Regions from separate parts of the Ruminococcus flavefaciens AE3010 genome, predicted to be linked through region 1. Evidence: riboswitches for the same ligand, from Rfam matches in the RefSeq annotation. Region 1 holds a riboswitch; the other holds the start of a gene.

Region 1 (4,419 bases):
CGGACTTGATACGCTCCATGCCCTCCATGTACTCCATATGATTTGTACGTGAAGACGGGTCGGTTTCAAGTGTGTGCTTCTTTTTAAGTGCAGCCTCGGAGAGCTTATCCGAGTCCACAAAATAGTGATTTTCCATTAAATTACCTTCTTTACAGATTCAGCACGGCAATTATCTCATCGCCGTCCTTTTCGCCGTTTGGCTCAAAGCCCAAGGAGCTGTACAGCTTTTCGGCTGTTGTATTTTCAGGCTCATATGAAAGCCAGCACTTCTCAGCCTTGCCGCATGGATATGTGCGGATAAAGTCAATTGCAAGCTGCAATGCAGCCCTGCCGTAGCCCCTGTGCTGAAAGCGTCTGTCTATCATAAAGCGCCAGATATTGTATGTGTTTTCGGCTATCTTCGGCGGCTCATACCAGTATTCATCGGTACCGAAGCCTATCATTACAAAGCCAACGGGAGTTTCATCATCGTATATACCGAATGTGAATACATGTCCGCCGCTGTTAAGCGTGGCATAAGCCTCGATTATGCTCGTTCTGTTATCCGCAACAAAGTATTCCTGACTCTCATCAACACTGAGCTCAAGTATGCCGCGGATATTGCCGCCGTTTACCTTTTCAAGATGAATCATCAGTCTCTGAGGAAGCCCGTCAGCGTATCAGAGGGAGCAGCTCCTCTTGTGAGAACACGTCCCAGACCTGCAAGATAAGCCTTTCTGCCTGCTTCGATCGCCTGTCTGAAAGCCTCTGCCATTACGGGCAGGTCGCCTGCTGTTGCAAGTGCTGTATTTGACATAACTGCGGCAGCTCCCATTTCCATAGCCTCGCAAGCCTGTGAGGGCCTGCCGATACCTGCGTCAACGATTATTGGCAGGTCTATCTCGTCAATGAGTATCTGTATGAAATCCTTTGTGGCAAGTCCCTTGTTTGAGCCTATAGGCGAAGCAAGAGGCATTACGGAAGCCGCGCCTGCGTTCACAAGGTCGCGGGCGGTGTTGAGGTCGGGATACATATAGGGCATTACTATGAAGCCCTCCTTTGCAAGTATCTCCGTAGCGCGGACAGTTTCCTGATTATCGGGAAGAAGATACTTTGTATCGCGCATTATCTCGATCTTTACGAAGTCGCCGCAGCCAAGCTCTCTTGCAAGACGGGCGATACGAACAGCCTCGTCTGCATTTCTTGCGCCTGATGTATTGGGGAGCAGAGTAACGTTCTTTGGGATATAGTCAAGGATATTCTCATGCTCCTTGGAGTTTGTGCGGCGTACAGCCAGTGTGATTATCTCAGCGCCTGCGTACTTTACAGCCGCTTCGATAAGGCTCAGTGAATACTTTCCCGAACCCAGTATAAAACGTGAGGAGAACTCATGTCCTCCGATTACTAATTTATCGTCTTTCATTGTGATTACTCCTTTTGATTTGAATTAAGAATTGAGAATGAAGGAGTTCGCTTCGTTCACATATCAGATAGTAAAACTATTGTCATCATACATTAATTCTAAATTCTCAATTCTACATTCTCAATTTATATCGTATTCTCCCGCAATTATCCTTATGACTGCGTGAGCCTGATGGCCTGCGCAGATAAGCACTCTCGAAGCTACAAGTCCCATTCCGTCGGCAACATCGCTTACTCCGTCACCGCAAAGGTAAAAGCGCTTTGTGATGCGCTTTGTGGTTATCGTATTGGAGGGGGCTATCCCAGCCATTCCCGAACCCGATACCAGATATTTCTGCGGCATATTCTCCAGCACACAGTTCACCAGCATGGCTTTCCGTTCGGCTTTGTCAAAGGCTTCAACGATAATATCATCATCTGCAAGAAGCTGTGGGATATTCTCCTCGTCAAGCTTAACGCACTCACTTCTGATGTCACAGTATGGCGCAATGCGCTTCAATGTGTCATAAAGGGCGTCAGACTTCAGCTGTCCAAGCTGCTCGGGAAAGTACTGCTGCCTGTTGAGGTTTGAGATATCCACTCTGTCAAAGTCAATTATATGGAGCTTCCCCACACCTGCCCTTGCAAGTGCGATGGCGATATTGGAGCCAAGTCCTCCCAGTCCGCAGACAGCAACGGAAGCCGTGCTCAGCTTCTTCTGGAGCTCCGCGCCGTGTCTATTTTCAAGAGCGGCGTACATTTCTTCTCTTGTGGGTATCACTTATCAGCCGCCTCCCACAAAGCGGACTACCTCGACTTTATCGCCGTCTTTCAGCACAGTCTCGCCATACTTAGCCTTTGGAACTATTTCCTCGTTGAGCTCTACGGCTACGCGCTGACTGCTTATGTCCATATCAGCAAGCATTTCCGAAACGGTCTTGCCGTCCTTGTCGAGAAGCTCTCCGTTTATCTTTACCATTCCGATACCTCCTAACAAAAAATCGGGAAACCGCCATGCGCAGTTTCCCGAATGTATCTTCTGAAAAGCACACTCCCTACGCTGGCATTAACCAAATCAGGTCGAAGGGTCGAAGGTCACACCTTCCTCTCAGCCTGTACTGCAAGCTCCCCTGTAAATCTTATTATATTATATCACTATGTTTTTTGAAAATCAAGTCCTATTTTCCATTTTTACGTTTTACACACATCTTTGTCAGAAAAGTGTGAGCTGCCTGTACTTTTCGGGAAGCTCGCTGAGATATGCAAAGCACTCCCTGTTCTGCATGATGCCGTATTTTTCGCAGAACTCATTGAATATCCTCATAAGTCTGTCATGGTTAGGACTGACTATCTCATAGGCGTTGCCGTATTCCCTGCGGTATCTGTCGGAGAGTCCGTGAAAATGCCTGTCAAGCGCCGAATAGAAGTACTCCCTGTTGCCGTCACGGAGCGTGAGACCTATACCGAAGCAGATAATGCCCTTGACGCATGCTTCTCCGCAGTGATCAAGAAGTCCGCGGAGATTCTCCTCGGTATCGTTTATATAGGGCAGAAACGGCGTCAGCCACGCAACAGTGGGGATATTGCTGCGTTTCATCTCCATAAGGACCTTGAAGCGCCTGTGGGTACTGCATACCGCAGGCTCGATGATACTGCAAAGCTTGTCGTCATAGGTAGTCATGGTCATCTGGACTACTGCCTTCTGCTGCTGATTTATGGAAGCAAGCAGGTCAATATCGCGCATGATAAGGTCGGATTTGGTGAGCACAGCTGCTCCGAACTGATACTGCTCAATAAGCTCAAGACATTTCCGCGTGAGCTTGAGCTCTCCCTCTATGGGCAGATAAGGGTCACACATGGAGCCAGTACCTATCATGCACTTTCTCCGCTTGGAGCGCAGAGCCTTTTCCAGAAGCTGAGGTGCATTGCTTTTTACCTCAATGTCCTCAAAGGCATGGGTCATATTATAGCACAGACTGCGGCTGTCGCAGTAAATGCAGCCGTGAGTGCAGCCGCGGTATATATTCATTCCGTTTTTTGAGGACAGCAGCCCCTTTGCTTCAACAAAATGCATAATGCAGTGCTCCTTGATGTGATCAGTGTATCAATACACATTAATTATAATACATCTGCCTTGAAATAGCAAGCCCGCTCATGTGAGCGGGCTTTACCGATTTATTTTTCTATAAGGGGCAGAGTTACATTTGCTGTGAACATATCTCCGTCAATCACTATCTCAAAAGAGCCGCCGCAGGCTTCCGTGAAGCTCTTGGCTATAGACAGTCCAAGACCGTTGCCCTCTGTAGTTCTTGATTTGTCGCCTCTTGTGAAGCGCTCTGTAATCTCCTCGGGAGTGAAATCCATTTCCTCGGCAGATATATTCTTCACTGAAATATGGGTGTTCTTCCCGTCGTTTTCAAGGTAAACATACACCCTTGTACCTGCCATGGAGTATTTCAGCGCGTTGTCAATAAGGTTCTGCATAACACGGTACAGCTTCTTTCCGTCAGCCATTATGGGAGCTGACTCCGCCTTGATGTCCGTGCGCACTTCCATACCCGACTGAGCTATCCTATCCGCCATATCGCCCAATACCTGCTGTGTGAGTATCACAGCATCTATCTGTTCACTATTCATATCGGAGCGGCTGGTGGCTTTTGCAAGGTCAAAGAGGTCTGCCACCATTGCTTTCAGACGGTCGGACTTCTGGCTGATGATCGTAACGTAATCCCTTGCCGCAGGGCTCATCTCCTCGGCTGAAAGCAGATCAATATAGCTGATTATGGAGGTCAGCGGCGTTTTCAGATCGTGGGATACATTTGTGACCAGCTCTATCTTCATACGCTCGGACTGCACCTGCTTGTCAACTGCACTTCTTATGCCGTCGGAGATATTGTTGAGATTCTGTGTCATGCCGTATGCAGGAGACTTCTCGGGAACAAGTCTCGGAGAATAATCGCCGCCGTTCATATCGGCTATCTGCTTTGCAACTCCTGCAATCTCTGCATGGTCACGGAAGCTGAAAATAATATACAAAAC
Region 2 (4,419 bases), 750 kb from region 1:
GTACCGATACCCTCGGGGGATATGGATTTGTGATTGATATTGCAGGGGATACAAACCTCTCCCTTTGCAACCAGAGCGCGAAGCTCCTCAGCGCCGATATATTCCTTCTTAGCGACAATTTCCATTTCGGGAGTGATTATGCCCTTTTTAGCCGCTTCCATCTGTGTATGATAATTTCTCATTATATTTCTCCTGTTAAGTAGTTATTCTGTTTTTGCTTTCAGTGATTTTGTATTGCCTGCAAATATCTTCTTTGCAGCAACGCATAATACAATAGTTACAGCCATATCGGGGAGAGTATTTCCCACGGGGATATCCTTTGTCATAAGGAATCTGTACAGCGCAAAGCCCAGTACCCATACGATACAGCTTATTACGTCAAAGCTCTTGTCGGAGCTGTCCTTTTTGAGTATGAAGTAGTCCGCTATCTGAACAGCTATCATGGGAGCAAATACCGAGCCGATAAGATAGAGGAAGTTTGTGATGTCGTCCATGGGGAAGAGTATGGCTCCGGCAGTACCTATAACGGCAGCCGCAACAGCCACCCATTTGCCCTTGAGCTTGGCAAATATGGATTCGCCCGAGATACCTGCAGAGTATGCGTCAAGGAATGTAGTTGTAACAGTTGAGAATACAACGATAAGAAGTCCTGCAATGCCGAGACCTGCCTTAACCATTATCTGAGCGATGTCGGATTCGGCAGTGAATATAGCCGCACCCATGCCGATGGCATACATCCAGCAGCTTATGATACCGTAGACTAAAGCGCTGACAGCTGTAGCAGCCACAGGCTTTTCGGCTTCTCTTGTGTAGTCGCTGATAAGGGGCAGCCATGAAAGCGGCATTGCTACGGAAAGCTCAACAGCTGCGCCGAAGCTCATGCTCTCCTCGGATATGGGGAGCTCGCTGCCGTCAAAGAAGATGACCTTACAGAGAATGAGGGTTAGTATGAAAAGTGCAGCCATTGCAACAGTGTTTATTTTTCCGAGGTTCTTGATACCGATGAGTATCCAGAGTATGATGAGTCCGCCTATAACAAGGCTCCACACCCATTTTCCTGCGCCGAAAATGCCGTTTGCGGCAAGTGCACCGTCGTATATCATGATAGCAGTCCAGCCAACGAGCTGAAGCACGTTGAGTATAGAGAAGAAGATACCGCCCTTGCTGCCGAAGCTCATTTTAACGGTCTCCATAGCACTTCTGCGGGCTTTTCCACCGATAAGACCTGCAAGGAAAAGCATAGCGCAGCCGATGATGTGACCGGTTATAACAGCGAGAAGTCCCTTGCCGAAGCCGAGAGGTGCGAAATAAGTACCTGTGATTATCTCGGCAATGGAAACACCTGCGCCGAACCAGATAAGTCCGTTTTCATAAACGGAAGTGCGTTTCTGTTCCATTATTCCGCCTCCTTTGCGAACTCTCCCGAGAGAGCGAAGGCGTGATTCATTGGACCGCTGCCCTTACCGAGGTCAAGCATTGCTGCGAGAGCCCCCGAGATGTAGTCCTTTGCGCGTTCCACGGACTTCTCAAGAGTGAAGCCCTTTGCAAGATTGGAAGCGATAGCGCTTGACAGGGTACAGCCCGTACCGTGGGTATTTGGGTTATCTATGCGCTTGCCGTTGAACCATTTTTTGCTGCCGCTGTTCCAGAGCAGGTCGTTAGCGTCACTGAGGCTGTGACCGCCCTTGCAGAGCACGGCGCAGCTGTATTTCTCGCCGATGATCTGAGCAGCCTTTACCATGTCGTCCTGTGAGGTTATCTTCATATCCGCAAGTATCTCAGCCTCGGGGATATTGGGGGTTACGACAGTCGCAATGAGAAGGAGCTCGGCTTTTAGAGTTTCCACGGCCTCGTCGGCAATGAGCTTTGCGCCGCTTGTAGCCACCATAACGGGGTCCACAACGATGTTCTCCGCCTTGTATTCGCGGAGCTTTGCAGCGATAGTTTTTATAAGCTTGTCAGAGGATACCATGCCTGTCTTTACTGCGTCGGGACGAATGTCCGCAAACACAGCGTCAAGCTGCATGGCTAAGAATTCAGGCGTTACCTCCATAATACCTGTTACGCCGGTCGTGTTCTGTGCGGTGAGAGCGGTTATCGCGCTCATAGCGAAAACACCATTCATGGTCATGGTCTTCATGTCCGCCTGAATGCCGGCGCCTCCGCAGGAGTCGCTTCCTGCGATCGTTAATGCTGTTCTCATGTTCATTTCTCCTTTGCAGTGGTTTCGGGCTTATGCCCCAGCATTAATTTTGTATAGCGAGACAAGGTGGTGCCCCCGATGTCCCGCTTTGCAAAGCGAAGCTTTGCGAAGTTGAGAGTTGAGAATTGAGAGTTGAAAGTCAAATTGTAGGGGCTGCCTTTGGCAGTCCGCGAATTACGCATAAACTCCAAATGACACATTGTAGGGAACGCCGCCCTCGGCGTTCCTCAAGAAAACTCTCAACTTTTCAAGCGGAGCTTGAAAATAAAAAGGTGTGCCCGCAGAGAGACACACCTATCTTACATAAGTATTTCCCTACGTTGGCATTATCCAAATCAGGTAAGGTCGGAGTTATGAACTCCCTCTCAGCCTGTTACACAAGCTCCCTTTTTCGTGTCATATTATAGCACACTTTAATGCTGAATGCAAGCTTTTGGAGCCGATTTCGGGAGAATATTTTCAGGAGTTCGGGATAATGAATGAATGTTTACAAAATATACTTGATATGCAAGAAAAGTTTTGGTAAAATTATAGTATGAAATGCTGCGGTTACTCAGCAAATATACTTTTATATAATTGGAGGTATCTACTATGGACAAGAAAGCAATGTACAAAATAAGCTACGGACTATTCGTCGTTACAGCCAATCGTGACGGCAAGGATAACGGCTGTATCACAAATACCCTTGCGCAGGTGACTTCATCTCCCAACAGAGTGAGCCTTACTGTTGCAAAGACCAACTATACTCACGATATGATAATGGACACAGGAAAATTCACGGCTTCCGTAATAGGTACCGATGCTGACTTTTCGCTTTTCAAGCATTTCGGATTTCAGTCGGGACGCGACGTGGACAAGTTTGCGGACTTCACCGACTGCAAACGTGCTGAAAACGGCACTCTTATCATAACAAAGGGCACTAATGCTTTTATATCATGCTCTGTATGGCACAGCATCGACCTTGGCTCACATACAATGTTCATAGCCGATGTTACGGATATGGAAGTCCTCAGCGATACTCCTTCCGCAACCTATGAATACTACCAGAGCAATATCAAGCCAAAGCCCGAAGCAGTTGGAAAGACTCCCGACGGTCAGACCATATGGAGATGTGTTATCTGCGGCTATGAGTACGTTGGCGAGGAGCTGCCCGACGACTTTGTCTGTCCTATATGCAAGCACGGCAAGGCAGATTTTGAAAAGGTTACCAAGAATGACGCCGTACCCGTTGGCAAGACAGACAGCGGCGAGACTATATGGAGATGTACAGTCTGCGGCTATGAGTACATCGGCGACGAGCTCCCTGCGGACTTTGAATGTCCTCTCTGCGGAGTTGGTGCAGACCAGTTTGAGCTTATAAGCTCCGCACCAGCCAAGAGCAGCGGCGGCAACAAATATGCAGGCACAAAGACCGAGAAGAATCTTCTTGAAGCATTTGCAGGCGAATCGCAGGCGCGAAACAAGTACACATACTATGCTTCCGTTGCAAAGAAGAACGGTTACGAGCAGATAGCTGCACTGTTCCTGCAAACTGCCGAAAACGAAAAGGAACATGCAAAGCTGTGGTTCAAGGCGCTTGGCGGAATAGGTGATACTGCCGAGAATCTGCTCCATGCAGCCGAGGGCGAGAACTTCGAGTGGACTGACATGTATGAAAGAATGGCTAAGGAAGCCGACGAAGAGGGCTTCCACGACCTTGCGGAGCAGTTCCGCGGCGTAGGAGCTATCGAGAAGCATCATGAGGAGCGTTACCGCGCTCTGCTCCATAACGTTGAGGCTATGGAAGTGTTCAAAAAGAGCGGCGTTACCATGTGGGAGTGCCGAAACTGCGGACATATAGTAATAGGCACTGAGGCTCCCGAGGTATGTCCCGTATGCTTCCACCCGCAGAGCTATTTTGAGGTGCGCAGGGAAAACTATTGATGTGACATAATAATATGTAAGGGGATGTACATATGATCGTTTATTTTTCGGCAACAGGAAACAGCAAGTATGCGGCGCAGCGCATAGCTGACGCTCTCGGAGAAAAGACCATGTCTATCGAGGAGGGCTGCTGTGACATCACGCTTGAGGAGGACGAGTGCTTCGGCATAGTTACGCCTACTCACTGGTGGGCGCTGCCAATTCCTGTGAGAGCCTTTCTGAAAAAGCTCAGCTTAAAGAGAAGCGGCAGGCATTATGTCTTTGTTGCTTCAACCTACGGAACAACTCCGGGA

The links. Region 1 has a riboswitch for thiamine pyrophosphate ahead of thiS (sulfur carrier protein ThiS). Riboswitches for the same ligand answer to the same signal wherever they lie in the genome.
Region 2: another riboswitch for thiamine pyrophosphate. It lies ahead of thiD (bifunctional hydroxymethylpyrimidine kinase/phosphomethylpyrimidine kinase); the one in region 1 lies ahead of thiS (sulfur carrier protein ThiS).

The regions. Positions count from the first base shown of each region.
Region 1 is NZ_JAGT01000001.1:130,115-134,533, reverse strand. Features, by position in the region: gene thiH (2-iminoacetate synthase ThiH) at 1-136, opposite strand, end outside; gene N774_RS0100655 (GNAT family N-acetyltransferase) at 150-632, opposite strand; gene N774_RS0100650 (thiazole synthase) at 632-1,402, opposite strand; gene thiF (sulfur carrier protein ThiS adenylyltransferase ThiF) at 1,523-2,161, opposite strand; gene thiS (sulfur carrier protein ThiS) at 2,165-2,359, opposite strand; TPP riboswitch at 2,416-2,522, opposite strand; gene N774_RS0100635 (SPL family radical SAM protein) at 2,594-3,454, opposite strand; gene N774_RS17855 (sensor histidine kinase) at 3,556-4,419, opposite strand, start outside.
Region 2 is NZ_JAGT01000001.1:878,983-883,401, reverse strand. Features, by position in the region: gene thiC (phosphomethylpyrimidine synthase ThiC) at 1-182, opposite strand, end outside; gene cytX (putative hydroxymethylpyrimidine transporter CytX) at 204-1,397, opposite strand; gene thiD (bifunctional hydroxymethylpyrimidine kinase/phosphomethylpyrimidine kinase) at 1,397-2,203, opposite strand; TPP riboswitch at 2,499-2,602, opposite strand; gene rbr (rubrerythrin) at 2,795-4,126, shown strand; gene N774_RS0103760 (EFR1 family ferrodoxin) at 4,159-4,419, shown strand, end outside.